4 regions of the Clostridium sp. DJ247 genome follow, and region 2 is predicted to be linked to each of the others. Evidence: riboswitches for the same ligand, from Rfam matches in the RefSeq annotation. Region 2 holds a riboswitch; each other region holds the start of a gene.

Region 1 (7,773 bases), on a different contig from region 2:
TTTCATGTACTATCTTGTCTTTACTCTTCAGATTTTCTTTACTGTCAATGTACTCAAAATTTATTATTAACTTAATAGGAATAGAAAATTTTACTGTACTTGAAGCTTTTATACAAATACCATTTAATTCAGGAGTACTCTCTAAAATTTTATTAAATACATCAAGGTTATATATTTTCTTATTATAATTTTTTATTCTAAGAGTTATGCTGCTATCATAGTTACTCATAGCTTTCTTAACTGCATTATAATAATCATCATAATTACTAATAATTGTATTATTTACTTCAGCACTATTGTTAGTTGATGAATTGTTAACAGATTTGGATATTTTTCCATTAACACTATAAGATAAAAAAGAAAAAGTTAATATTGAAAGTATAGTAATTCCTAAAAAAATTTTAAAAGGTTTATTATTAAACATAGTATCTCCCTTTTCTTATATCAGCTTTAAATTTTTAAAATTATTTTAACTTGTCAGCTTTGCAAAGACTTAAGAATAGAGCAATCCCTGTTGAATCTATAATAGATTATTTAAAGCAAATATTACAAATAAAACGTAGTTATACTAATAGTATTCAATATTATTAGTATCATAGTTTATAAATAAACACAATGGCAATGTAAATACAATTGGGGAATTTTATGTAAAGCTCCTTATTGGAAAGGTTAAGAATGTATTAAAATTAATTTATAACAAAATATATTGATTATTAATTACTGTTTTGTTATAATAAGGTTAAGTGAATATGGAACTTCTTATCAAGAGAGACTGAGGGATTGGCCCTATGACGTCCAGCAACCTGAACTTTGTTTCAAGGTGCTAATTCCAACAGGTGGTGGTAACCTGAAAGATAAGGAACTAGAATGATATAATCTTCTTGTAGCTTATCTACAGGAAGATTTTTTATATTTGTATATGTAAGAAGTTCCCCATATAATATCAATTTAGTGAAAGGAGAATAAAAATGGGTATGGATAGTGTTATAAATCATTTTTTAAGCAGGGGACTTGAATGCTCAGTTACAAAATTCTTAAATAATGAAAGTGAACTTTATAATGAACATAAGGAAAGAACATTGGAAACAGAGTGTGTTGGAAAAACTTTAGCTTTTAAAGTAAGAAATGATAGCATATTAATTGTAGTATCAGAAGATTTGAAAATAAGCAGTAATAAGTATGAAAATTATTTTAAAGTGAAACCGAAAATATTAACTAATAATGAAACTATAGATATAACAGGGCATCCTTTGGAAGGGCTAAGTCCCTTGGGGCTAAAAAAACCACTAAAAGTTTATATTGATGTTTCTTTGAAAAAGATTAGTTATATATATATATGTGCTGGATTGAAAAACTTTGTTGTAAAAGTTGCACCTAGAGAGTTGATGGATTTAACTGATGGACAATGGCTTGATATTTGTCAACATGAAAATAGTTATGCCTACCATTAAGGTGGCAGCTTATTTAATAAATAAAAAATATATAGTAGTAGGAGTGTAATCTAAATGATAGAAAACATAAAATATAAAAATTTAATCAACTATTTGAAAAAATTAGAAAGTGTAGTTGTGGCTTTTTCAGGTGGTGTTGATAGTACCTTTGTAGCTAAAGTAGCAAAAGAGGCTTTGGGAGATAAAGCATTAGCTTTAACCGTAGTGGCACCTTATATACCTAAATGGGAAATTGAAGAAGCAAAGATTGCAGCAAAAGAAATAGGTATAAAGCATGAACTTTTAGAAGTTCCTGTAATTATAGATGAAATAAAATTTAATCCATCTGATAGATGCTATTTATGCAAAACAGCTGTTTTTACAAAAATAAAAGAAAAAGCAGCTGAAGAAAATTTTAAATATGTAGTAGATGGAACTAATGCAGATGACACTAAGGATTATAGACCTGGACTTAGAGCTTTAAAAGAACTTGATATAAAAAGTCCACTTTTGGAGAATGGTATAGTAAAGGCTGAGATTAGAGAGTTTTCCAAGGAATTAGATTTAAAAACTTGGGATAAACCATCTTATGCTTGCTTGTTGTCTAGGATCCCATATGACGTGGAAATAAAGATAGAAGAGCTAGATAGGGTAGAAAGGGCAGAAAAATATCTTATTGATTTAGGCTTTAGAGCAGTAAGAGTTAGAAGTCATAATAACTTAGCAAGAATCGAAGTTCCAAAGGAAAACATAGTAAAACTTTTCAATAATGATTTGTTTGAAACTATATCAAAACAATTGAAGAGCTTTGGATTTAAATATGTTACATTAGATTTGGAAGGATATAGAACTGGAAGTTTAAATGAAGTATTGGAATTAAATAAATAACTATAGATAACCATGCCCGAAATTTAACTTATACCACCGAATATGATACCAAACTTCAGCACGTTAAAAATTTTTAAAGTACCATCAATTTTGGCAGCATATTCCTACGTATAAGTTAAATTTAAGTTGATGATATCTATAATACTACAATCTTCTTTATATTTACAAATAAGTATTATATACTGGAGATGCGGTAGAAATAAAGTGAAACTAAGTAGCTAGTAAAATATATTCCCTTTAAGTAGACAACAGTTTATGGTGGCTACTTAAAGGGTAAATTTCTGCGTTTTAAAACATATTTAAGATGAAATGATGTGTTTATAAATTGTAGAATATTCAATATTTAATTATAACAATTTCAGATTTATCTAGCTAATTCATCATTATCTATAATATAAGCCTAATTGTATAAATTCTCTATATGAATACTACTATTTTTTTCCTTAATAGCTTTAATAATCATTGAAATATCTCTATCTGAAAAGCAGCCAAGTGGAATTCTTAGGGTTTTAGGAGTAGCTTTTAAGCAACCTAATCTTTCTTTTATAACTACATAGCCAAATAATTCTCTATAACCCTGTGACTTGCATATAGATTCTATGCACATTATATCAAGTATCTGTATTCCGAAGGGTCCCCTAAAAATTAAGTTATCAGGTGTTAACTCTATATAGATTCGTTTAATCTTAAAAGCTACTATTATTATTAGGAAGTAGCATGAAATTATAATTGGAGTTAAAAGAAAAAGAGCTAAGGGAAATACTAACAGTGAATCTAATATCATCTCATTTTCTATTATTGCAGCAGCTAGTGGTAAGCAAACAACAGGTATAACTATAAATATACAGAGAAAAATAGAAATTAAATACTCAATAAATTGCTTAGGGTAAAAGATACTTGGTTCTTTATTTTTAGTAAACGTTATCTTTTCTTCCATAGATAGTCTCCTTTCAAATAATATTATTGGAGAATATGTGATCAAAAGCTAAGATTAGTAAATATCATGCATGTTTAACTTTAAGTTTTATTATTTAGCTAGGTTTATAAAAGTATTATAAGAATATGTTATAATGTACAATTGCTATGTTTAAGAATTGATTACTAAATATAATATATGAAAAGCTCTTTGCACTATTATAGTATGGAAGGATGTTTATTCTGTTGCGTAAATTTTATTCATTAATATTTTAATTTGAACAATATTAAAAATGATTTGTTCAATATATAGTTAACATAAAAATATTAGAAGTACTGTACTCTTTACCTCCTTGGATTTTAATTAAGCTCCTAATATAGGTCTATTCAATTAAAACAGATATTATTCCAAGTTCTTTAAATAATACATCTCAATACAATGTCTAAAGGTATAATAAAAATATTAGTTTCATGATATCATCTCCTCTCGATTATTGTTAACTTATAATAATATTTTGGTAATGATTAAAGTATGCAGTCATGAAAATATATTGTCAGGATAATGTTACTTAATTTTGAAAAATTATAATAAAATGGTATAATTTAATAAAAACTTATGGTAATATATTGTAAAATTTAATTAAATACTATGTATAGTAGGATTCTTTCAAAGGAAGGTGAAACCATGTATTTAACTCCTAGAGAAATGGAAAAGTTAATGCTGCATTATGCTGGAGAGCTAGCAAAAAAGAGGAAAGATAGAGGACTTAAGCTTAACTACCCTGAAGCAGTAGCTCTGATATGTTCGGAGCTTATGGAAGCTGCAAGAGATGGTAAAACTGTTACTGAGCTTATGCAATATGGAACTCAGATACTTAAGGAAGAGGATGTTATGGAAGGCATAGCTGAAATGGTGGAGGAAGTTCAAATTGAAGCTACTTTTCCAGATGGAACAAAACTAGTAACTGTTCATAATCCAATAAGGTAGGTGTTAATGATGATACCAGGAGAAATTATTGTTAAAGACAGAGATATTGTATGTAATGTGGGGAGAAAAACAGCAAATATAATAGTGGCTAATACTGGAGATAGACCTGTTCAAGTTGGTTCACATTTTCATTTTTTTGAAGTAAATAAATGTCTTAAATTTGATAGAGAAAAATCCTATGGAATGAGGTTGGATATAGTATCAGGGACTGCTGTACGCTTTGAGCCAGGCGAAGAAAAAGATGTAGTGCTTGTAGAACTAGGTGGCAAGAACACTGTACATGGTTTAAATAACTTAACAGCAGGTCCAGCTACTGAAGATAACAAAAAAACAAGTATTTTAAAGGCTGCAGAACATAAATTTAAAGGGGTGAGCAAAGATGAGCTTTAAAATTTCTGCAAGAGACTATGCTAATATGTATGGACCTACTGTAGGAGATAAAGTTAGGCTTGCTGATTCAGAGCTTATTATTGAAGTAGAAAAAGACTATACTGTTTACGGTGATGAGTGTAAGTTCGGTGGAGGAAAAAACTTAAGAGATGGCATGGGACAGTCAGGTATATCTTTAAGATCGGAAGGAGTACTTGATTTAGTTATAACAAATGCTTTAGTTGTGGATTATACAGGTATTTTTAAGGCTGATATAGGTATAAAAAATGGTAAGATTGTAGGAATAGGCAAAGCAGGAAATCCTGATATTATGGAAAATGTTGATTCTAATATGATTGTGGGGGCTTCTACAGAGGCTTTAGCGGGAGAAGGTCTTATACTTACAGCTGGGGGTATTGATACTCATATTCATTTTATATCACCTCAACAAATAGAAACAGCTTTATACAGTGGGATTACTACCATGATAGGTGGTGGAACAGGGCCGGCAGATGGTACTAATGCAACTACCTGTACACCAGGTGCTTTTTATATGGAAAGAATGCTTGAAGCAGCTGAAGCCTTTCCAATGAATTTAGGATTTCTTGGAAAAGGAAACTCCTCTTCAGAGGAAGCTTTAAAAGAGCAAGTAGAAGCAGGAGCATTAGGGTTAAAGCTGCATGAAGATTGGGGAAGTACTCCGAAAGCCATAGATACATGTCTCAAAGTAGCTGATGAATACGATGTGCAGGTAGCTATACACACAGATACATTAAATGAAGCAGGTTTTGTTGAAGATACTATAGAAGCTATTAATGGAAGAACCATACATACCTATCACACGGAGGGTGCAGGTGGAGGTCACGCACCCGATATAATGAAGATTGCGTCCTTTTCTAATATACTTCCATCTTCAACAAATCCAACAAGACCATATACTGTTAACACTATAGATGAGCATCTTGACATGCTTATGGTATGTCACCACTTAGACAGCAAAGTTCCTGAAGATGTTGCTTTTGCAGACTCAAGAATAAGGCCTGAAACTATAGCTGCAGAAGATATACTTCATGATTTAGGAGTTTTTAGTATGTTAAGTTCAGACTCACAAGCTATGGGAAGAGTGGGAGAGGTTATCATAAGAACTTGGCAAACTGCAGATAAAATGAAAAAACAGAGAGGTTTTTTACCTGAGGATAAAGGTGGAAATGATAATTTCAGAGTAAAGAGATATGTAGCAAAGTATACTATAAATCCTGCCATAACTCATGGAATATCAAAGCATGTAGGTTCTATAGAGGTAGGAAAATTTGCAGATCTAGTGCTATGGAAGCCTTCTATGTTTGGTGTTAAGCCTGAGATGATAATAAAAGGTGGAGTAATAGCAGCAAGTAAGATGGGGGATGCCAATGCATCTATTCCAACTCCTCAGCCTATTATTTATAGAAATATGTTTGGTGCCTTTGGAAAAGCAAAATATAATACCTGCATTACCTTTGTATCCAAGGTTTCTTTAGAGAATGGGAACATCGGTAAGCTGGGATTAAATAAAATAATTCTTCCAGTGGAGAACTGCAGGAACATAGGCAAGAAGGATATGATCTTTAACTCAGAAACACCGAATATTGATGTAAATCCTGAAAACTATGAAGTCAGAGTAAATGGAGAACATATCACCTGTAAGCCTATTAAGGAAGCTGCACTAGCTCAAAGATACTTTTTATTTTAAGTTAAATTTCAAGCCTAGAACCATATATAGGTACGGAACTTTTAAATTAAATTTATTCCACATAGGATATTACTAGATTAAGCCACTAATAAATAGTTTAAGAAAGTCTAAGCCTCAAATTAGCAGAAAAGCTAAGAACTTTGATAAACTCGCTTAGGCTCAAACAGTATCAAAGTACTAAGCTTTTCTACTAATTTAAGACTAAGACTTTCTAATAAACTATTTAAATGTGGAAGAATCTGGTAATATCCTATGCTCCATAAATTAAATTTAAAAGTTCCACATCTATAGGGTGGATTAAGTTTATAGAGAGGATTTGTTTAACATGATAGTGGAAAGCATTTTAGGGCATTTGAATGATTTTGATGTATATGGTAGAGAAGTAGATTATGTTGATGTAGAGTGGTATGAGGTAAGTAAAAAAGTATTGAAGAAAGATAGTAAGGCGGGAAAAGAGATTGGTATTAAGCAAAAAGGAGAACAGAGGCTAAATCATAACGATGTGCTGTATTATGATTCAGAAGAGATAGTTATAGTAAATATACCTGAATGCGAAGCTATCCTTATAAAACCTAAAACTATAGAGGAGATGGGAAGAGTATGTTATGAAATAGGGAATAAACATGTACAGCTATTTTTGCATGATAATGAAGTAAGAGTACCCTATGAAGAGCCTCTCATGAAATTATTAGATAAAAAAGGATTTAATCCTAAAAAAGTTACTGCAAGGTTAACTAATGGATTAGAGTGTCATAGCCATGAACACTAGAACAGAATTTCTTACGCTACTTCAAATATCAGATTCTATATTTCCTATTGGTTCATACACTCAATCCAATGGACTTGAAACTTATGTACAAAAGGGAATAATTAAGGATGTTGAAACCTCTAAAAAATACCTTGAAAAAATGCTGCTTCATAATATGAAATATGGGGACATTTTAGCTGTTAAATTGTCTTATGAGGCAGCCAAAAATAAAGATTTATATTATATAACTACTATAGATAACTGGGTTTCTAGTTCAAAAACACCAAGAGAAATTAAAGAAGGTAGTACTAAATTGTGTTTTAGGTTCATAAAGCTTGTTGAAAAATTAAAACCTACGGAAATTATTGAAGAATATGAAAATTTTATTAAGGTAAAAAAGTGTTGTGGTCAGCATAGTGTTGCCTTTGGTATATTTGCAGCAGAGTGTGGTATAGAAAAAAAGGAAACTTTGATGGCATATGTGTATAATCAAGCATCCTGTATAGTCAACAACTGTGCAAAGCTTATCCCATTAGGACAAATGGAAGGGCAAAAAATACTTTTTGAAATGCAGGATACAATGAATAACGTGATTGAAGATTTAGATGAGCTTTCTATAGAGGATTTAGGACGCTGCAGTATAGGATTTGATATTCGGGCAATGCAGCACGAAGATCTCTATTCAAGAATGTATATGTCTTAGAGA
Region 2 (7,773 bases):
ACTATTTGTCCCATTCCACCCTGAGCATCTAAAACCGCAGATATTGGAGTATCATGAACAACTTCAGGTTCTGCTTTAACTTTTATTATTCTATTTTTTATTCCATTATTATACTTTATCAACCTTTGAACACCGTGTGATTCAATTCCATATAGATCCGATAATAGTAATACATCTGTAATAGTTTCACTGTCTTCCAGAGTAAATCCAAACTTCTCAAAGACTACATTACACAACTTTTTTAAATCTTCATATTTATATTTTGAATATGCCATTTTTTCCTCCTATTTAAGCATTTATAGTAATGTTCGAAATTCAACTTATACTCCGGAATATGCTGTCAAACTTCGGCACGTTAAAAATACACTAAAGTGATTCCCATTTAAATACAGGTTCTCCATGTTTAAATTTTATACTTTCGGGTTCAGTCAAAATCTCTAGATTTTGGTTTGATTCTATGTCTTTTAAAAGAGATTCACTAACTATAATATTTTCCAAATCCATTGTATTTTTAATCCATACTATTTTATGTTCTCCACTTTTTACTCCATTGCAAATTTTTACTGCAATCTTTATAGCATCTTCAGAATTTGCTGCTACCATTGGTATTTTAGCTGGTTCCATATATGTACTTGTAAAACAGTTAGTATACATAGCCACAAAATCTATTTTATCAAATAATCTTCGAGTGATAATATCCGACACTCCAACCCCATTGGCATTTCCATGAGATTCCTTAGTTATATCAAGTATTACACATTTTTTGAATTCAGGACCTCCACTTGCATATTTGGTAAAAAATAATCCTGTTACATTAGGATCTTGTCCATTTCCACTTATATTTTTTCCTATTTCATCTATTATAAGCATATCAAATTTTGGTATAAGTATTTTAGCCATGAGCCTTCGACTTTCCTCAAGTAAAACCTCTTCTTTTCTTAAGTTAAGTATTTCATCTTTAGTTATAACCTCTATCTTATAAGTTTCATCATAAGCATTTTCAACTATTGCTACAGCAAATAACACCTTAGTTTTTCTAGCTACCATACATCCAACTCCAGGTATAAGTTCTGAAAATCGTCCAAAGCCTTTGCTGTGAATTGAATCCGCTCCCCTTTGCTTTCCAAGCCCCACAGATAACATTTTGCAAACTCCACTTTCCACTTTTCCTCTAAATGCAGTATGAGGTTTTATTCTAGGTATTATTACTATGCCATCCACAGAAAGTGCACTTTTTGCTACATATACAGGTAAATCTGATTCATATTCTCCTATAATTTCTACATCTAAGAAAGCATCTATAGGAACTCCCATGGTTTCCTCTGTAATGCCATAAGAAGCCAGAAGTTCTTTTTGTCCATTTTCTGTAGCTCCACCATGACTTCCCATTGCTGGAATAATAAAAGGTTTTGCTCCTGCTTCCTTTAAGCAATCTATAACGTTTTTTGTTATTATATCTATATTAGCTATCCCACGACTCCCTACTCCAACTGCAATTCTCTTATCCTTTAAGCCTTCTACATGAGGTTTCATTTTCTTTCTTACTTCCTCATCAATATTGTCAATTTTATCCCTTTTAAAGTTCTGTCTTACCTTTAAAAATCTTGGTAACAGTATTTCAGGAAACTTACTCAAATCTAGTGACTCCATTTTATACACTATTGAATTCCAGCATCTTTTAAGTAGCTTGTATCTATAAGATCGTTAAGATTTACATCTTTTCTTATAGTGTTATTTGCTCTTAAAACTTTAATTGTAGATGAAGCTGATTCAGTGATTTTATCTGTAATTCTGATGTCAAAGTTTTCTTTAGGTAAAGCTTTAGCTAGTACTTCTTTTTTCATACCAATATCTTTTGAAACTAGTTCTATAGCTTTATCAGGGTTAGCTTTAACCCATTTTTCTGATTTGTCATAAATTTTCAATACTCTTTTCACTATATCAGGATATTTCTTAGCAAAGGAGTTTGTAACAACAATAAAGTTAACATCATACTTTAAGTTAGTACCATCGGCTATTTGATGAGCACTTCCCTCAAATTCTGCAGCAGAAACGAAGGGCTCCCAAGTAACTGCGGCATCAATATTTTTAGAAGCTAAGGAAGTTTTAATATCTGCTGGCTGTAAGTTAACTAGCTTTATATCACTTTGTTTTAGTCCAGATGTTTCAAGATACTTTAAAAGAAGTGTATGTCCTGTAGATCCAACTGTAACCCCAACTTTTTTACCTTTTATATCCTTTGGCTCTTTTATATTTGATTCATTAGTTACAATTAAACCATTTAGTTTATCACCTGATGAATATACTCCTATAGCTTTAATGTCAATATTATTAGCCTTTGCTTGCATTGCCGGTTGATCTCCGAATTGACCTATATCAAGTCTATTTCCTGCGAAGGCTTCAACCATAGGAGGACCAGAAACAAAGCTGCTAAATTCTACATCAATACCATCTTTTTTAAATTCCTCATCAAACCAACCCTGTTGTTTAGCTACAATTAATAAAGTATGATTTATTCCTGGTTGATATCCAATTTTTATTTTTTGTGGTTTCTCTGTTGTTGATTGTTTAGTTTCCGTTGATTTTGGAGCATCAGCCTTTCCGCAACCAACCGCTAAGAAAGCAGATATTGCAATTAATGAAACTATGCTAACTATGTTTTTTATTTTTTTCATAATATTCCAACCCCTTTATAATTTATAAATTTTAAATTTCTGCATCAATTTCTAATACAGGAAGGTTGTCTTCAACTAAATTAGGATACTTTAAACCACTACCTGTATTTAATAAAACAACTTTTTCATCTGGTTTTAGGAATCCATCCTTTAACAATTTGCCTGCTGCTGCAACTAAAGTTGCTCCTTCTGGACAAATAAGCAATCCTTCTGTTTTTGCTAATAAATTAAAGGACTCTATAAGCTCTGAATCTTTTACTTCAATTGCTGTACCTTTACTTTTTCTTACTGCTTCTAATACTAAAAAGTCACCTAATGCTTTTGGTACACGTATTCCGCCAGCTATAGTATTTGCATTTGTACAAAACTCAGAGGCTTCACGGTCTTCATTAAAAGCCTTAACAATAGGATTACAACCTTCTGATTGTACTGCAATAAGCTTAGGAACCTTGTCCCCAATCCAACCTAACTCTTTTAATTCCTGAAAGGCTTTCCAAATTCCTATTATGCCTACTCCACCACCTGTAGGGTATAGTATGGCATCTGGAAATTCCCAATTAAAATATTCTGCTATCTCAAGTCCCATGGTTTTCTTACCTTCAATACGATAAGGTTCTTTTAGGGTAGCTGCATCAAACCAACCATATCTTTGAACTCCTTTAGCAATTATTTTACCTGCATCAGATATCAAACCTTTTACTAGATATGTTTTAGAGCCATAAATAAAACTTTCTTTCTTAGCTAAATCAGGTGCATCTTCTGGCATAGCCACCACCAACTCTATTCCTGCTCTGGCAGAATAAGCTGACCAAGCCCCCCCTGCATTACCTGCTGTAGGCATTGCTATTGTTTTAACTCCAAGTTCCTTTGCTTTAGAAACACCAACTGCTGCACCTCTTGATTTAAAGGTTCCTGTAGGATTTAAGCCTTCATCCTTTATGTATAAGTTTTTTATTCCAAGCTTTTCACCTAAAGCTGATGCTTTTAATATTGGAGTATCTCCTTCACCAAGATTAACTATATTTTCTTCCTTCTCAACAGGTAAAAGCTCTTTAAATCTCCATAAGCCCTTTTCTCTAGTTTTAAATACATCTTTTTTAACATTATTTTTTATGGCTTTTAAATCATATCTAACTAATAATGGACCTCCACAGTGACATAAATTACGTGGCACATCTGCTGTATACCTTTCTTTGCATTTTGAGCATTCTAAATAGCTTACATAACTCATATTATATTACTCCTTCTATAATTAATTTTTTATATTTTGCATAAGTTATTTTTATATAATATAGGCAAATGGATTTTCTACTTCAGTAAAAAACTCACCATAGATTTCTCTTTTAATTTTTACAAAATCATAATCGCTGCGATCACGAGGTCTAGCTAAAGGTACGGGAACTATTTTCTTAACCTTACCTGGTCTACTAGACATAACCGCAACCCTATCGCCAAGATAAATTGCTTCATCAATATCATGAGTCACCAAAATCATAGTTGTATTTTCTTTTTCCCAAATTCTTAGAATTTCTTGCTGCATATTAATACGTGTCATAGCATCAAGTGCTCCAAAAGGTTCATCTAGCAGAAGTACTTTAGGTTTATTTACTAAAGCTCTTGCAATACTTATTCTTTGCTGCATACCACCTGATAGCTGGTGCGGGTAAGCTTTAGCAAAACTGCTTAGTCCTATCAATTCAAGATGCTCCTTCACTAACTCTTGCTTTTGCTTCTTAGAAGTATTTCTACTTAGCCCAAAAGCTATATTATCCTCTACAGTTAACCAGGGGAAAAGACGAGCTTCTTGAAACACCATTCCTCTATCAACTCCTGGACCTTCTATATGTTTACCCCCTAAAAAAATTTGTCCACTATAGTTTCTCTCTAATCCAGCTATTATTCTAAGCAAAGTACTTTTGCCACATCCACTTGATCCCACAATACTTAGAAATTCACCTTGATTAACTGTTAAATTTACATTATTAAGTACATTAACATCACCGTTATCTATTCTAAAGTTTTTATTTAAATTTTCTATATTGATAGCACTTGCTGCTTCTGATATAAGACTCATTATTCTCATCTCCTTACAACCTTCAATATAATTAATTATTTTTAATTCTTATCATTTTAGAAATCATATTTACTGTTTATCGGCTTAAGTTATTTACATTCCATTTTATAACTAAAAGCTCCAGCTTTTTGATTGCAAAATCTATAAAAAATCCAATAATTCCTATAGAAAAAACTCCAACTAACATTATGTCTGGTTGTGACAATTCTCTAGCATAAGCAATTTTATAACCTATACCTGAGGTTGCAGCAATTATTTCTGCTGTAATAACACTCATCCAAGCACTGCCTATTCCAAGACGTAATCCTGTGAAAATAGCTGGAAGTGCTGACGGGAAAACCACTTTGATTAGTACATCAAATTTATTTTTTTCTAAAATTTGCGAAACTTCTAAATATTTTTTATCTGTGTTTTTTATACCATAGATGGTGTTAATTAATATTGGCCAAAAACTACCAATAGCTATTACTGTTACCTTTGAGGCTTCATCAATACCCATCCATAATATAAGCACAGGTACCCAAGCTACGATTGGGATAGGACGTAAAAAACCTATTACTAAGTTAAGAGACTTTTCAGCATATTTAAAAAGTCCAATTAAAACTCCAAAGGTTATTCCTAAGAAAGCTCCTAAAGCATATCCTTTGAAAACCCTTAATATACTTATAGCTAGGTGCTCAAACAATTCTCCAGTATGCAGCATATCAATTAACGCTATGCTGATAAAATATGGAGAAGGAAGCACAGAGGATCTAATAATACCTTGGTCACTTAGTATTTGCCAAATTATTAATATTATTATAGGTACTATTAATGCAATGAGAATATTTTTGATATAATTTGCTTGTTTAAAATTAACTTTAATGCTAATTAAATCCATTTTGACCTCCCCTTATAATTAAAATAGTTCAACAATACAAAGTTGTAACGCGTTAAATCGATATTAGTATGTACTTGTAAAGTTATGCATAAATAAAGTGACAGTGCTAAGTAAATTGCAAGCTAGCTTATTAACCTCCATTAGATTATTTATAGGCTGCCAGCTGCAAGTTAGAATTTTTATTTTAAAAATTAAAAGGCTGTTTTTCTTCAATAAGAAAAACAGCCTTAAATTTAAGTTCAACTTAATTACTCTTAAATTTAGTTATTTTTCTTATCTTCCAGAATATAAACTATCCTGCAGGAATTGACACCGATACATTTTAACCAAAATGCCGGTTGTCGGGTTTCATAGGGCCAGTCCCTCCACCACTCTTGATAAGAGAATAAATATGGTTTAAAACTCATTATATTCATTTATTTCCAACTTATTTAATATCTTAAACCATTTTTCTCGTTTCGTCAATACTGTATTTAAATTTATCCATTTTACTACCAGCCCTAAGACTCTCGCTTCTATAAGCTAGGAGTAGTGTCTACTGCCAGCTAGACAATATCAGGCGGGGTTAACCCCTCTCCTATGTAAGTTTCTCCTTATTTTTTAACAAGTGCTAATAAAATAAAAACTCCTGCCTCAATTACAGAGGCAGAAGTTTACTTCCACGGTTCCACTCTGTTTATTATGTATAAGTACAAAACATTTATACATAACAACTTATTATTTAGGGTCAATTAATCCCTCAACGCTTTAACGGGCGTACCCGCTGAAACCTACTAAATTTCAATTCAGTGCTCTAGGATGCATTTCAGTCACTTTCCACCCAAAATCCCTTACACCCTAGGGGATTTCTCTCTTGGAGTTTCCTATAACCTACTCTTCCTGTCATAGCAGTACCATAATTAAAAGATATACAAATATAATATTTACTACGTTAAGTTTTTAAATATAACTCATATTTATATAATATTACAATAAAACCATTTATAATTAGAGATATAAAACTTATTTTTACATTTCTTAGATCTTGTAAATTATTATAGCAAAGAAAAATACATAAGAAAAATACTTAAAAAGTATTGAATTAATATGAATAAAGTATAAATAAAATATTAGGAGTGACTATTCATATGGATATTAGACAATTAAAATACTTTCTGACTATTATTGAAGAAGGCAGCATAACAAAGGCAGCTGAAAAATTGCATATAGCTCAACCACCTCTTAGCCATCAGTTAAAATTACTTGAAGATGAACTGGAGATTAAGTTAATTGAAAGAAACACTCGAAAATTTGAAATAACTGATGCAGGCAAGGTATTAAAGCACCGTTCTAAGCAAATTTTAGAGCTATCAGAAAATACAATTAAAGAATTAAAAAATTTAAAGGATGGGTTTCAGGAAACTTTATCAATTGGTACTGTTCAATCTGCAGGAGTTACACTTTTACCTGAACGTCTTAACATTATTCAAAAAAAGCATCCAAATGTAACTTTTCAAATAAAGGAAAGTAATACATATAATATATTAAATTTACTAAATAAGGGTTCAATAGATATAGGAATTGTACTAACTCCTTTTAATTCAGAAATCTTCGAATCAATACTGTTATCAGATGAACCAATGGTTGCGGCGGTTAAGGAAGACTTATACTTTCAAGAACTTGAAGGTAATATTTCCTTAACCGAACTTGAAGATAAACCTTTAATAATAGATGGGAGATTTAGAGACATTTTAATAAGTTCCTGTCACCAAGCTGGATTTGAACCAAAAATCCTTTGTGAAAGTGAAGACGCTATATCAACCTTATTATGGGCAAGAACAGGAGCTGGCATAGGTCTTATTCCTAAACCTGCTGTTAACTTCATTACAACTACAGATCTGAAATATATGGAAATAAACGAACTGTCTTTAAGAACACGAACCGCTATAGTATGGGCGAGAAACCGATACTTATCGGAAGCTACTAAAGACTTTTTAGAAACTTTTAAAGCATAGATTATTTCATTTTGTTATCCTATATAGATACCCACAACTTAAATTTAACTTATGCGTAGGAATATGCTGCCAAAACTGATGGCACTTTTAAAAACTTTAGACTGATTAAAAGTTTTTAACGTGCTGAAGTTTGGCAGCATATTCGGTGGT
Region 3 (7,773 bases), on a different contig from region 2:
ACATATTCATTTCCATAGATAATATCTGAGCTTAGTCTACATTTATTTATTATGGATATAAAAGTAAGACTTTTATTTGCTTTAAGTAAGTTGTTGACAGCTCTATTTATTTTTTTGTTTATAACCTGTATTTCCTTGTAATATATAATTTTTTCTAGTATGTAGTTTCTTAATTCAGGATACTTTCGTATTACAAAACGAGTTATACCTGATTTCTCTGCAACTACAGCAAATATCAGTCTTTCGCTGGTAGAACTCATACAAGAAAGAGTAGTATTAATATCAATTTTATACTCTTCTACATCTTTATAATATAAATCTGTAACATTTAGATAATTTTCCATTTCAAATCTCCTTATTCGACAATAAGTACATATCAATCATATTACATTATGGAAATTTTGTAAATTACTTTATTTTTCTACATTACTAATTATATTATTACAAATTATATGTTACAATAGCGACAAATTAATTTTTATAATATAAAGACCACATAGGTTATAAAAAAGTACATAGGTGGTACTTTCTTTATTTTCATTAAAGTATAGAATGTTATTAGAAGAATTATTAAGTTGCATGGAGGAAATATAAATGAAAATAGGCGTTATTATGGGAGGAATATCCTCTGAGAGAGAAGTATCGTTAAAATCTGGAAAAGAAATAGCAGGTTATTTAAATAAAGATAAATATGAAATAGTTCCTATAATTATAGATAAAAAGTATGATGTTATAGAAAAAACTAAAGATTTAGATTTTGCATTCCTTGCACTTCACGGCAAGTTTGGAGAAGATGGAACGGTTCAAGCGGTGCTTGAAACTATGGATATACCTTACTCAGGGTGTGGTCCTTTAACTAGTGGAGTTTGTATGGATAAGGATACCACTAAAAAGGTGTTAAAATCAGCAGGTATAAACACTGCAGATTGGTTGTCTGTTAAAAGTGTAGAAGAACTAGATTATAGTTATATAGAAAAGATGGGATACCCAGTAGTAGTAAAACCTAATTGTGGAGGTTCTAGTGTAGCTACTAATATAGTTAAAAGTAAAGAAGGTATAGAAAGTGCTGTAAAATTAGCATTAGATTATGATAACGAAGTTATGATAGAAGAATATATTAAGGGCGATGAAATAACTTGTTGTATATTAGATGGAAAAATGCTTCCTATAATTGCAATAAAACCAAAGTCAGAGTTTTTTGATTACACTGCAAAATATTCAGATGGTGGATCAGATGAAATTATAGTTGAATTTGAAAAAGAGCTGCAGGCTAAAATTGAAGAAATGGCTTTGCAGTGTTGGAAGGCTCTAAAGTGTAGTGTATATGTTAGAGTTGATATGATAATAAAGGAAGGTGTACCTTATATACTTGAGCTTAACACTTTACCAGGAATGACTAAAAATAGCTTGTTTCCAAAGAGTGCAAAGGCTGTGGATATGAGTTTTGCAGAATTGTTAGATGAAATAATTGAAATTTCATTAAAACAAAAAAGGTAGATGTATAAATTAAATTTAAGCTGTGGGTATCTATATTAATTAAATATAAAAATTACAGTTAGATTAATATAAATTTAATAATATAATTAATGCGTAATTGATAAGTATCATATATTAAAAGTGAAATAATGATAAATATGTAATAAATCATTTGTAAAAAATTATACCTTGAATAAAAAAATCAAAATAGTATTGACGTGATATTTATTGGTTGATATAATCTAAACAATGAATTTAATAATAAGTACTTACTTATCAAGAGTGGTGGAGGGACTGGCCCTATGAAGCCCAGCAACCAGTATTGTTTCATTTAATAATACAGTGGTGCTAAATCCTACAGTGTAAGCTGGAAGATGAGGATAACGTTGAGATTTTAAACTCGAGGTTTTCCTCGAGTTTTAATTTTTTTAAATAAGAACAAGGCCGGCCAATTAAAGTACTTTTGTTCTTATGCAATTATTGATTGTTTACATTGATAAGTTAAGACTATATTTAAAGTTAAAAAGAAAGTAAAGCATTTGAATAGAGAATTATTAGGAGGAATTTTATTATGAAAAAAGGAAAAATTTTATCAATAGCTGTATCAGCTTTGCTTGTTTTAGGATTAGCTGGTTGTGGACAAAAACAAGAGGCTGCTAAGCAAAATGATACTAGTAAAGAAACTAAAAAGGTTATAAAAGTAGGTGCATCACCAACACCACATGCAGAAATACTTAAGGAAGTAGTAAAGCCACTACTTGTAAAAGAAGGCTATGATCTTCAAATTGTTGAATTTACAGACTATGTAATACCAAATACATCTTTAGATAGTGGAGAACTTGATGCAAATTTCTTTCAACATATACCTTACTTAACTTCATTTAATAAAGAAAAGCATACTGATTTAGATTACACTGTTAAAGTTCATTTAGAGCCAATGGGAGTATACTCAAAGAAGGTTAAAAAATTAGATGAACTTAAAGATGGAGCAACAATTGCAATACCAAACGATCCATCAAATGGTGCTAGAGCATTAAAAGTATTACAAGCTTCAGCTGTTATAAAGTTAAAAGATGGAGATCTTGTATCTAAGTTAGATATTACAGAAAATAAGAAGAATATTAAAATAACAGAATTAGAGGCAGCACAACTTCCAAGAGTTATAGGTGATGTAGATGCAGCAGTTATAAATACTAACTATGCAATTCCAGCTGGATTAAATCCAACAAAAGATGCTATAGCTATAGAATCAAAGGATTCACCTTATGCTAATGTACTTGCTGTTAGAACAAAAGACAAAGATCAACCATATATACAAGCTCTTTCCAAGGCTTTGACTTCCCCAGAAGTTAAAAAGTATATAGAAGATAAATACAAAGGAAGCATAGTACCAGCATTTTAAAGTTTATAGTTTATATTGCTAAGTATATAGGAATAAAACCTCTTTCTAAGGTAAATCTAATATTAAGAAAGGGGTGTGTAACCGTATGACCAAAGGCGGTATAAATAAACAAGACGTAAATATTGGTACAAAAAGAACTAATAAAAGTGATGTTCAAGAAAAGCACGTAAAGAATAGAAAAAAGCCTAAACAATAGTAGATAAAAACTCAGTACTTACTAGGTGCTGAGTTTTTTATTACATTATGAATTTAATAGACCTTTGATAAACTCGCTTTTCTCAAACAAATCTAAAGGTCTAAACACCTTTCAAATACTTAGCTAAGACCATAAAGAAAAGTATTTAAATGATCTTCAGAATTGTCAGTATATTTCCTAGTATAAGTGAAGTTATGAAATTGGATATCTATACGAGGTTTCAACTTTAGAACCTCATCTAGGTGTTGGTATATGTTACCGGTTCTTTGCGTCATAAATACTTTTTAATAAGTTTAAATCTCAAATTTAATTAAAGAGTCAGAATCTATGATTTTGATATGGTTGCTTACTCTGTGAGTACGCCTCTGACACAAAAAAGAGAAGTTTCATAATAATAGTGTAGCTTTGTAAAAAAAGTTTAACCGTTTATAAAAAGTGAAGCCATATTCAAAAGGTTATACCAAGATATAGTTGAACTGCGAACTATTTGAATAAGCTTTTAATATATTCTAGTTGTTTATCTTTATCTATTTGACTTCTTGAAGCTTTTGGCTGACCACCACCACCGAATTGTTTTGCCACTAATCCTAAATCAATATTATCTTTTATACCTCTATAGCTAACAGTTTTATTACCAATCAGAGCAATAAAATCAAATTCAGTAAACTTTTCAGCTAAATAGTTCCCTAGTTCAGATATATATTGATCTGCAAAAACTGCTCCAACATTGTAATTTTCAATTTTAATATTGACTAATTCTTTTGATTTCAACTCAAAGTATTGCTCTTTCTTATCCCTATCCAATTCAAGCATTAGTAAGTCTGTATCATCAAAATCAAAAGCTTCTTCAGTTGTTAACTTATTAATGATTCTATCAACAAATTTCTGTATGCCATATAAACCAAGTAAATTATTCCATTTATTAGGGTTATCATTTTTATAAACTGTTTTCCATTCCCATGTATCATATTGCCTTACAGTTTCCACAAAATCTTTTATTTTTTTATTACTTAACTTTACGTTATAATGTAATGATTGAAGTATGTGCTTATAAAATAAACTTGTTCCACTACATTTACCTAGTTCATTTTCAACTTCAATGTCACACCACCAATATTTTTCTAAGTGTAGTGCAGTAGGATGATGATCTATTAAAGTGAAAGATTCGCACAGGTTAAATCCAGGTTCAAATACTTCAGGTTCAGTATTATTGATTATTTCAGCAAGTTCAAGAGTTATTGATATATCAGTTATATAAACATGATCATAGTTATCGTAACCTTTGTTATCTATAAAAGCTTTAACCTTGCTATTTATATCTTCATAACCGCAATATTCAATATCGGCCTTATCAAAACACAATAGTCCTAAAACAGCACACCCTATTCCATCTAAATCATTATGAGTAAATATTTTTATATTCATTTAGTAACCTCCTATAAATTCGTATAATTATCATGTTTTGAACAAACTATTCCATAGGCGTAAAGCTAAACCAGTTATATACAAATAATATAGCATCTTCAATTTCAAATGTATCTAACAGTTTATTTTTAAAGCTATATACTGTTTGTATTTTAAGTGCTGATTCTGAATTCCATTTTGTACCAAATCCTCTATAAATATCTCTTAATGAATCACTAGTTTTAATTATACTACTATCGCAGATTTTTATATCGTTAAAAATCTTAAATATTTCTATATGGTTATGTTTAATTGTTTTAAGTATGTTATCTTCGATAATATGTCTAAGAATAGATTCTAAGAATTCAAAACCTACTTTAAGTTTATTTTCCAAAGCCTGTCTGGACAAAGTTAGTCCAGATACTGTTTCTTGGCAAAAATCTGCTATGTTTCTCAATGAAATATTTTGAAGACTATATACGCCAAATGTAAATGCTTTAAAAAATGTAAAACCATCTAACTTACTATTTCTTTTAGTGAATTTAACAGCTAATGACAAATTATTAATAATCTTCTTTGAAAGATTATTAATAATTTTTTCTATTTTAGCCATGCTATCTACTGAGTTAATATTCTTCATAAAAGTTATTCCTTTTTATTTATTATAATATTAGGAGTAGCTTTTTTCTTTATATTTATACTATAGATATAATGGTTTAGTACCAATATTAGGTTTGGATTTACGCCTATGCAAACTATTCTATAAAAATATTATACTCAAATGCATTTAAATAAAGTTTTACTCAAATTTTTTATAAAATTTATGTTTTAAATTCACGGATTTAGACTAATGTCTAAGGTTTTTTTAAAATTTTCGCTAAGACTGATTAAAAATATTTAAATTTGACTTCAACATTAGTGATATACTCCTGAGTATAAGTAAAATTCAAGTTATGATTATTCATAAAATAAGAAAATCTTTATTTATAGTCATATTTGTGTGAAAATATATATAGAGGTGAAAATATGTTTTTAGATATAAAATTAGATAAAAATACGCCTGTATATATTCAAATCAAAGATTATATAAAGGATATGATACTTAGAGGTATGATAAGAAGTGGCGAAAAGCTTCCATCTACTAGGGAATTGTCCTCTGTTTTAAAGGTAAGTAGAAATACAATAATATGTGCATATCAGTATCTCGAAGAAGAAGGATTTGTATACATGCAAAAAGGTAAGGGTGCTTTTATTGCAGATATTAAGATAAATCCTCAGGAGAAATGGAGCATTGATTGGGGTTGTCATATAAACAACTTAGCAAGGGTTTCTCAAGAATTAGATATTGTAAAGCATGAGGCTAAGTGGAAAAAAGGAATGATATCTTTTAAAAGTATAGCTCCAGATCAAAGTCTTTTTGATATAGAGGAAGTAAAGAGAGCTTTTTTAAATAGGTTGTCTATTGAGGGGGAAAAAATATTAAATTATGGATATGCTCAAGGGTATAAACCTCTCATTGAATATCTATTAAAATATATGAAAAATAAAGGTGTAAATGTACAAGGAAAGAATCTTATTATAACTAACGGTTTTACTGAAGGCTTTGATTTAATTTTATCTTGCTTAACTAATAATGGAGATAAGATACTTTGTGAAAATCCAACTCATAATACTGCTATAAAGATAATGAAACTTCATAATCTAGAGGTTGTAGGAATAGACATGGACAGAGATGGTATAAATATTGATAAGTTAAAGAGGACTTTAGAGAAAGATAATTTTAAGCTTTCATATTTGATTCCATCCTACCATAACCCTACTGGAATTGTCATGTCTGCAGAAAAAAGAGTGGAGGTATATAAGATTCTTAGGGACTATAATATACCAATAATTGAAGACGGATTTAATGAAGAATTAAGATATTCAGGAACTCATGTGTCGCCTATTGCGGCATTAAGTGGAGAAGGTAACAGTGTTATATACATAGGAAGCTTTTCCAAAATACTTTTTCCAGGTATGAGAATAGGTTGGATACTAGGAGATAGTAAGTTAATAGATTATTTAGAAAGTGTAAAAAGGGCTAGAAACATTCATACATCATCCTTAGACCAAGCGATATTCTATGAATATCTTCAAGGTGGCACTTTTGAAAGATATATAAAAAAATCTAGAAAAGTTTATAAAGAAAAATATGAGTATGCAGTAGAATGTGCTAAAAAATATATTTTATGTAGTGAAATACTTGGTGAAGGTGGACTTCATATATTTATAAAGTTAAATGGAATAGATGCAAGAGAAGTATTAGATCAGTGCTGTAAGAGGGGAGTAATTTTTACTCCAGGAGACATATTTTACACAGATAACAAGGGGAAAAACACTCTGAGACTTGGATTTTCTAGAGTTTCTAAAAAACACATTGAAGATGGATTTAAAATAATAGGTGAAGTTGTAGCTGCACTGCAAGAAGGGAAGCCTTAAACTTAATTAATATACTCGTTAGCTTCTAAACTTGTACTTTAAAGCTTTGTAAAATACAGGGGAATATGGTTGTGAAAAGTGTATTTAAGTAGTAAGCTTTATATAGATATATTATTGAGTTAAAATAGTTAGGAGCAAACTAACGTAAGTTATTATAGAACAGGAGAGTGTTTATGAGTTATAAATTAGTCTGTATCGATATGGATGGCACACTTTTAAACAGCAAAAGAAAAATAACAGAAAATACAAGAAGTGTATTAAAAAATGCACATAATAATGGAGTTCATATTGTTATAACTACAGGCAGAATATATGATAACGCAGAATACTACTCTGACCTTATAGGGGTTAAGTCGCCAGTTATTGCAGCCAATGGAGCCTTTATAAAAGAAAAAGATAAAGATGAAATTATATATAAGAGTATACTTGGTAAAAAATTATCTACAAAAATATTAAATATTTGCAGCAAATATGAAGCGGCATTAGAGTTTCATACTTCGCAGAAAATGTATCTTGGAAATAAGTTAGATAAATCTATTATTAATCTTCTTATGCAGAAAACTTTGCTTAAGGAAGAAAAAATAGAAATAATACATGTAAAAAATATAGAACAATGGAAAACTATTTTACATAATGAAGAGGAGAATATAGTCAAATGCATAATTTCTAATAGGAATGAAGAGGAGTTACAAAAAATTAGAAATGAAGTAGAGAAACTGGATGATGTAGAAGTGGTTAGTTCTGCAAGAGATAACATAGAAATTACTTGTAAAGGAACTTCTAAAGGAAGGGCAGTTGAAATTTTAGCTGGTTATTA
Region 4 (7,773 bases), on a different contig from region 2:
TCTTAGGGTGCTTGCTTAAGAACTCAGCCACTTTTTTAGCATTGTCTACATGTTTTTGAACTCTTAGTGATAGAGTTTCAAGTCCAAGTGTTAGTATGAAGGAGTTAAATGGAGATATAGCTGCTCCTAGGTCCCTTAAAAGAGATGTTCTAATTTTTATAGCATATGCTAAGTTTCCAAATGTTTCAAAATACTTAAGTCCGTGATAACTTTCGTCTGGTTCTACAAGACCAGGGAATTTTCCGTTATCCCAGTTGAATTTTCCTGAATCAACAATTACTCCTCCTATTGATGTACCATGGCCACCGATGAATTTAGTAGCAGAGTGTACAACAATATTAGCACCAAATTCGATTGGTTTTAAAAGATATGGTGATGCAAAAGTATTATCAACAATTAGAGGTATTCCATTTTTATGAGCAATATCCGCAACTGCTTGAATGTCGATTATGTTAATTCCTGGATTTCCTATACTTTCTATATAAACAGCCTTTGTTTTATCGTTTATAGCTTTTTCAAATTCTTCTACGTTATCAGGGTTTACAAGGTTAACTTTAATTCCAAAGTTCGGTAGAGTATGAACAAATAAAGAATAAGTACCACCGTAAAGAGTTGCAGCAGCAACTATTTCGTCTCCAGCACCAGCAATATTTAATATTGAATAAGTGATTGCAGCCATTCCTGAAGCAGTAGCTACGCCGGCAACTCCACCTTCAAGTAAAGCAACTCTAGTTTCGAAAGCTGCATTTGTTGGGTTTGTTAAACGTGAATATATGTTTCCAAATTTCTTTAAACCAAATAGGTCAGCAGCATCTTGTGCATCATCAAAAACATAAGATGTTGTTTGATATATTGGTATTGCTCTTGATTTAGAAGCTGGGTCAACCTCTTGTCCTCCGTGTACTTGAATAGTATCAAATGATAATTCTTTTGCCATTTTAAATTCCTCCTAAATATGATAATTTATTTTGTTTGGAACTCCTATGAGTTTAATATAGTTAATTTATTATGCCAAATATCTATAATAGTTATTAGCTTAAGGATTTTATGATAAAATAAAAAATCTTCTTGTAGATGAGCTACAAGAAGATTACATTCCTCTAGCTTCTCATCTCCCAGGTATTATACCTGCTGGAATTAGCACCGTTGAATAAATATTCAGGTTGCCGGGCATCATAGGGCCAGTCCCTCAGCCGCTCTGGATAAGAAGTTCCGTATTTGATTGATAACATCATACCAAGTATTAGTACATAATGTCAATACCTAAATTAAAATAAATGAATATATTTTGCGGATAGTCATCGGATAAATCTTTGTTTTGTGCGGTGTAACATGGACATATATTTTATATATACACAAAAATAGTATTGACAATAACAAAAAAAAATATTATTATTAGCAATAAATGTTATTATAAAAACGTTTCTTATCAAGAGAGGTGGAGGGACTGGCCCTGTGAAACCCGACAACCGGCATTTTTATATAAATGTATCGGTGTCAATTCCTGCAGAATGCTTTTATTCTGATAGATAAGAAGAGAGCTAGAAGTGATTATGTAATTTTCATGTAAGCTACTTTTCTTGTGGAAAGGTAGCTTTTTATTTTAAAATAATTATAGATAACCATGTCTTAAATTGTAAATAGATAAAGGAGAATTATACATGTTTATAAAAGATATACTTTCAGAAAAAAAACAAACTGTTTCATTTGAAATATTCCCACCTAAAAAGGATCAAAATTTAGATAGTATATATAAAACCATTGCGGAGCTAAGCAAGTTGAAGCCAGATTTTATTAGTGTAACTTATGGGGCTGGTGGAAGCAGTAAAGATAGAACAGTTGAAATATCATCTAAGATAAAAAATGAGTTTGGAATAGAGGCATTAGCACATCTAACTTGTGTAAGTTCTACTAAAGATGAAATAAAAGAAATCTTAAGTGAATTAAAAAATCACAATGTAAATAATGTACTTGCTTTAAGAGGTGATATCCCTAAGGATTTTGCTGGTAAAGAGGACTTAAATTATAAATATGCAAAGGATTTAATTAGAGATATATGGGATATAGGTGAATTTTCTATTGCAGCAGCTGCATATCCAGAAGGACATATAGAATGTACGGATATTGATGAAGATATAAAGCATCTAAAAGAAAAGGTATCAGAAGGTGTAGATTTCTTAATTACTCAACTTTTCTTTGATAACAATATTTTTAATAAGTTTGCAGACAAGATTCACAAAAATAACATAAATATACCTGTAATTGCAGGAATCATGCCAATTACTAGTGTGAAACAGATAGAACGAATAGTGTCACTCTCAGGAGCCGTAATTCCAGAAATGCTAAAAGAAATTATATCAAAATATGAGCATGACCAACAAGCTTTTAAGGAGTATGCTATAGGATATGCTATAGAACAGATAAATAACTTAATTAATAATGGAGTTAAGGGAGTCCACATATACACTATGAATAAACCAGAGGTTGCGTTGAAAATTATGGAGAACATCGATAGTTATAGAAAGTAAAGGTACAGTAGTTTTAGCTAAACAACCTTAAAACTCGACTTACCCGCCTCTGTGAGTACTCATCTGACCAAAGGAAGAGGAGTTTCATAATAATATAAAAGAACCTAGATAAACTCGCTTCGCTCAAACATATCTAGGTTCTAAGTTTTTCTCAAATTCCAGCTAAGACTAATTAAAAATATTTAAATGTGTCTTCAGTATTGTCAACATATCCCTACGTATAAGTTAAATTTTTACTATAAAATCACATATAGATAATTATTTAATTGTCCACATTAACTGATTTTTCAAGTTTATGAGAAAAGGATATTTTTAATAATACAGGTGTTATTATAGTAGTAAGGATTACAACTATAATGGTAGGTAAAAATATTTCCTCTGATATTATGCCTTTCTGAAGTCCTATATTTGCTGTTATTAAAGCAACTTCCCCTCTTGAAATCATCCCAATTCCTATTTGTATGGCTTCACTTTTTTTCATTTTCATTAATCTAGCAGGTAGGGAACAGCCGAGTAATTTTCCAAGTACGGCTACTAGGAACATAGCTAAGGTTATAAATATAACTTCTAAGTTTAACCCTTGTATATTTGCAGATATCCCTACATTAGCAAAGAATATAGGCGATAACAAAACTGCTGAAAGTACATTTACTCTTTTCTGTATATATTCCTTATGAGTTAAAGATGAAAGAAGAAGACCAAATATATAGGCTCCAGTTATAGCTGCAATGCCTAAGCTTTCAGCTATAAATGCAAATATTAAGGCAATAGCAACAGAGAAAAGCACAAGGCTATGTTGAGGTTGAATATTCTTTGTATATTTATCCAAATGTTTAGGTAAATATACTATAGCAATTATTGAAACCACACAGAATACTATTATTTTTATAAAGGTCAAAAGTAAAGAAGGATTAGCTGAAGTTGCTGCTGCAGTAGAACTTGGAGCTATGGCTAAGATCACAGATACTAAAATAAGTCCTAAAATATCGTCTATAACTGCAGCACCAAGTATATTTATACCTGCTCGTGTATTAAGTTTTCCAAGTTCAGTTAAGGTTTGTACTGAGATAGTAACACTAGTAGCTGTAAGTATAACTCCTAGAAATAAATTCTCCCAAAGGTTATTAAAAAAGAAGTATGCAGACAAAGTACCAAAGATTAGTGGAATTAAAATACCACCGCAAGCAATTACCAAAGAACTAAGTCCAGCCTTTTTAAATTCTTCTAAATTTGTTTCAAGACCTGCAAGGAACATAAGTACTACTACACCGAGTGTTGATAGCAGCTCTATATTACTGTTTTCATGAATTAAGTTAAGTACAGATGGACCAAGTATTACGCCAGCAACTAGAGCTCCCAATACTTCGGGCATTTTAAAGTGTTTGCTTATAAGTCCTCCTATTTTTGTACATATGAGAATTAAAGCTAAATCTAATAATATTTTTTCCATAAAAATCAACTCCTTTAATTTATAATTTTAAAAAAATATGAAAAAATATGCTTGGATATTAAATTTACATTTTAAACGACAAAAAGAGCAGAAAAATTCTTAAAAGGAACTTCCCACCCTAGAAGTTAAACTCTCTTGAAAACAACTTTAAAACTTGTCCAACCGGAAAATATTATTCAATTATATAAAATTATACTATCAAAATTGTAATAAAAAATCAATATTTTATAATAAATTATGTAAGTTTATGCATAAACAAATAAATAACTTATTTTAAATAAAGTTTCTATAGAATATTTTTCATTACTAGGATAAAATAATATAGTAATTATATGTTATGGAGGTCGTATATGAATCAGAAATCAAGCAAATATGTACCTGAGATAAAAGGAACTCTTAGGAGTCATATGATAGATGTACCTGATATTATAAGAACAGCCAGTGGTATAAAAGTTTTTGGTAAAAGATTAAAATCTTTTGTATTTACTACAGATATTGCAGTTATAAAAAATAATAATGCAGATGCTATTATGGCTGTATACCCATTTACTCCTCAACCAGTAATTACTGAAGTTTTAGTGTCAGCTTCAGATGTACCAGTATTTTGTGGCGTTGGCGGTGGGCTTACCATGGGAAAAAGAGTAGTGAATTTAGCTCTAGATGCGGAGTTTAAAGGAGCCATGGGTGTTGTTGTTAATAGTCCTACATCTAACGAGGTTATAAGAGCTATGAGGGATACTATAGATATACCTATTATAGTTACAGTAGTTACAGATAAAGAAGATTTTCAGGCTAGAATAGAAGCAGGAACTACTATTTTCAATGTAGCTGCTGGAAAAAAGACAATAGATGTGGTTAAAAAAATTAGAGAAGAACATCCTAATTTCCCTATAATAGCTACAGGAGGTAAGTATGAAGAAGGTATAAAAGCTACTATTGAAGCAGGAGCTAATTCAATCACATATAGTCCACCTAGTAGTGCTGAGCTATTTAGGCATAGCATGGATAGATATAGGAATACAACTGAAGAGTAAAATGGAATATCTTAGATTAGTCTAAGGTATTTTATTATATATATTGCTAAAAATTAAGTTTTCACTTTTGAATCCCTATGAATAAAAAAATAAAAGAGTATTGCATAATTATTATAATTTATGTATAATTATAATAAGATTGAGGACTAAACAAAATATATATACTCAAAAGTTTTTATTTATATAGGTAGCTATTGATAGATGATTTTTATTCATATATATAGCATTAAAGTTTTATTAATATTCAAAAATAGTGTATAATAATTTAAAACAGAGAAGTGCGATTGGAGGATTTATTATGAAAGATAAAGTAGTATTAGCATATTCGGGTGGATTGGATACATCCATAATTATACCTTGGCTTAAGGAGAACTATGATTTAGATGTTATAGCTGTATGTGTAGATGTAGGACAAGGCGATGACATGGAAGAAGTTAAAGCTAAAGCTATAAGAACGGGAGCTTCTAAAGCATATGTAGCAAATGTAACAAAAGAGTTTGTAACAGATTATTTATTTAAAGCAGTAAAAGCTGGGGCTTTATATGAAGATAAATATATGCTTGGAACATCACTTGCAAGACCTTTAATGGCAAAGAAGCTTGTAGAAATAGCTCATGAAGAAGGTGCTAAATACATAGCTCACGGATGTACTGGAAAAGGAAATGATCAAGTGCGTTTTGAAGTAGGAATAGCTTGCTTTGATCCATCTATACAAATAATTGCTCCTTGGAGAATATGGGATATTCAATCAAGAGAAGATGCTATAGACTACGCTACTGCTAAAGGTGTAGAGGTACCTGTAACAAAAGAAAAAATATATTCAAGAGATAAAAATTTATGGCACTTAAGTCATGAAGGTGGAGATCTAGAAGATCCTAAAAATGAACATAAAACTGACATTTATATGATGACTGTTCCACCAGAAAAAGCAAAGGATGAAGTAACTTATGTAGAGTTATCCTTCGAAAAAGGTGTGCCTGAAAAATTAAATGGGTCAGCAATAGATCCAGTAGAGCTTATTGAAACATTAAATAAAATTGGTGGAGAAAACGGAATAGGTGTTATTGACATTGTGGAAAACAGACTTGTAGGAATGAAATCTAGAGGTGTATATGAAACTCCAGGTGGAGCAATACTTTATGCAGCGCACAAAGAGTTAGAAAGATTAACATTAGATAAAAGCACATATCATTATAAACAAGGTATTTCTCAAAAGTATGCAGAGTTAGTTTATGATGGTTTATGGTTTACTCCTTTAAAAGAAGCTTTAGATGCATTTATAGAGACTACACAACAAAACGTAACAGGAACAGTTAAATTAAAACTATATAAAGGAAACATAATGGTAGCTGGAGTAGATGCACCATATGCCCTTTATGATGAAAGCATTTCTTCCTTTGGTGCAAGTGATTTATATAGTCATAAAGATTCAGAAGGCTTTATAAAGCTATTTGGTCTTCCATATAAAATTAAAGCTTTAATAGACAAGAAAAAGGAAGTTTAATTATGAAGCTTTGGGGTGGAAGATTTAAAAAAGCAGAAAGTAAGCTTATGGAGGACTTTAATAGCTCCCTAAGCTTTGATAGAACTTTATATTATGAAGATATCCAAGGAAGTAAAGCCCATGTTAAAATGCTTGCAAAGTCTGGAATTTTAACAACGGAAGAATGCGAAAAAATAGTAAATACTTTAACAGAAATACTTGAAGATATAGAAGAAGGAAAGCTTCTTATTGAAGGTGAACACGAAGATATTCATAGTTTTGTTGAAATGAATCTAATAAGCAGAATAGGACAGTTAGGAAAAAAACTTCATACTTCTAGAAGTAGAAATGATCAGGTAGCCGTAGATTTAAGACTTTACGCTAAGAAAAAAGCTTATGAAGTAGTTGAGAATATAGAAACTCTTCAAGATGTAATAGTAAAACTTGGTGAAGAAAATAATGTTTTAATGCCAGGATATACCCATCTCCAGAGAGCTCAAGTGGTCACTTTTAAGCATCATGTTATGGCATATTATAACATGCTTAAAAGAGATAAAAAAAGAATTCTTAATGCTATAGATATATTAGATGAAAGCCCATTAGGCTGCTGCGCATTAGCGGGTACTACTTACAATATAGATAGAAACTTTACAGCTAAGGAATTAGGCTTTAAAAAGCCTGTAGATAATTTCTTAGACGGTGTAAGTGATAGAGATTATGTCATAGAGCTTTTATCTTCTTTCTCTATAATAATGATGCATTTAAGTCGTTTAAGTGAAGAATTAATATTATGGAGCAGTAAGGAATTTGATTTTATACAAATAGATGATGAATTTTCAACAGGAAGCAGTATTATGCCTCAAAAGAAAAATCCAGATGCAGCAGAACTTATAAGAGGTAAGACAGGGAGAGTATACGGTTCACTGGTGTCTCTGCTAACTACCATGAAGGGTATTCCACTTGCTTATAATAAGGATATGCAGGAAGACAAAGAACAGTTCTTTAATTCCTTAGATACTGTATTAAGCTGTTTAAAGATAATGAGCGGTATGCTGGCTTCTTTAAAAGTTAAAAGTGAGAATACTTATAATGCAGTTAAAAAAGGATTCCTTAATGCTACAGAAGCTGCAGATTATTTAGTTGGTAAAGGTATGCCTTTTAGAGATGCTCATAAGGTAATAGGAGAAATAGTACTTTATTGTGAAGAAAATTCTAAAGCTATAGAAGATATTTCTTTAAATGAGTTGCAAGATTTCAGCAATCTTTTTGGAGAAGATA

The links. Region 2 has a riboswitch for S-adenosylmethionine ahead of HGI79_RS20995 (ABC transporter permease). Riboswitches for the same ligand answer to the same signal wherever they lie in the genome.
Region 1: it holds a riboswitch for S-adenosylmethionine, as region 2 does, so the genes downstream of both, HGI79_RS13050 (YbaK/EbsC family protein) here and HGI79_RS20995 (ABC transporter permease) in region 2, are expected to answer to the same signal.
Region 3: it holds a riboswitch for S-adenosylmethionine, as region 2 does, so the genes downstream of both, HGI79_RS10910 (MetQ/NlpA family ABC transporter substrate-binding protein) here and HGI79_RS20995 (ABC transporter permease) in region 2, are expected to answer to the same signal.
Region 4: it holds a riboswitch for S-adenosylmethionine, as region 2 does, so the genes downstream of both, metF (methylenetetrahydrofolate reductase [NAD(P)H]) here and HGI79_RS20995 (ABC transporter permease) in region 2, are expected to answer to the same signal.

What each region holds. Positions count from the first base shown of each region.
Region 1 is NZ_JABAIW010000030.1:30,429-38,201, reverse strand. It holds gene HGI79_RS13055 (transglutaminase domain-containing protein) at 1-424, opposite strand, end outside; SAM riboswitch class I at 757-861, shown strand; gene HGI79_RS13050 (YbaK/EbsC family protein) at 969-1,451, shown strand; gene larE (ATP-dependent sacrificial sulfur transferase LarE) at 1,506-2,318, shown strand; gene HGI79_RS13040 (hypothetical protein) at 2,719-3,255, opposite strand; gene ureA (urease subunit gamma) at 3,919-4,221, shown strand; gene ureB (urease subunit beta) at 4,231-4,611, shown strand; gene ureC (urease subunit alpha) at 4,601-6,319, shown strand; gene ureE (urease accessory protein UreE) at 6,645-7,088, shown strand; gene HGI79_RS13020 (urease accessory protein UreF) at 7,078-7,770, shown strand.
Region 2 is NZ_JABAIW010000083.1:6,452-14,224, reverse strand. It holds partial or broken gene HGI79_RS21020 (Ldh family oxidoreductase) at 1-275, opposite strand, end outside; gene HGI79_RS21015 (DUF362 domain-containing protein) at 367-1,650, opposite strand; gene HGI79_RS21010 (ABC transporter substrate-binding protein) at 1,659-2,675, opposite strand; gene HGI79_RS21005 (threonine synthase) at 2,707-3,906, opposite strand; gene HGI79_RS21000 (ABC transporter ATP-binding protein) at 3,958-4,749, opposite strand; gene HGI79_RS20995 (ABC transporter permease) at 4,826-5,629, opposite strand; SAM riboswitch class I at 5,900-6,013, opposite strand; T-box leader at 6,268-6,524, opposite strand; gene HGI79_RS20990 (LysR family transcriptional regulator) at 6,757-7,623, shown strand.
Region 3 is NZ_JABAIW010000023.1:40,206-47,978, reverse strand. It holds gene HGI79_RS10920 (hypothetical protein) at 1-344, opposite strand, end outside; gene HGI79_RS10915 (D-alanine--D-alanine ligase) at 595-1,497, shown strand; SAM riboswitch class I at 1,747-1,857, shown strand; gene HGI79_RS10910 (MetQ/NlpA family ABC transporter substrate-binding protein) at 2,048-2,878, shown strand; gene HGI79_RS10905 (DHH family phosphoesterase) at 3,558-4,499, opposite strand; partial or broken gene HGI79_RS10900 (IS4 family transposase) at 4,594-5,118, opposite strand; gene HGI79_RS10895 (PLP-dependent aminotransferase family protein) at 5,505-6,956, shown strand; gene HGI79_RS10890 (Cof-type HAD-IIB family hydrolase) at 7,130-7,773, shown strand, end outside.
Region 4 is NZ_JABAIW010000006.1:108,923-116,695, reverse strand. It holds gene HGI79_RS04290 (O-acetylhomoserine aminocarboxypropyltransferase/cysteine synthase family protein) at 1-937, opposite strand, end outside; SAM riboswitch class I at 1,106-1,209, opposite strand; SAM riboswitch class I at 1,424-1,536, shown strand; gene metF (methylenetetrahydrofolate reductase [NAD(P)H]) at 1,662-2,528, shown strand; gene HGI79_RS04280 (cation:proton antiporter) at 2,791-3,978, opposite strand; sodium ion sensor (DUF1646 type) at 4,086-4,142, opposite strand; gene HGI79_RS04275 (hydrolase) at 4,329-5,012, shown strand; gene HGI79_RS04270 (argininosuccinate synthase) at 5,311-6,516, shown strand; gene argH (argininosuccinate lyase) at 6,519-7,773, shown strand, end outside.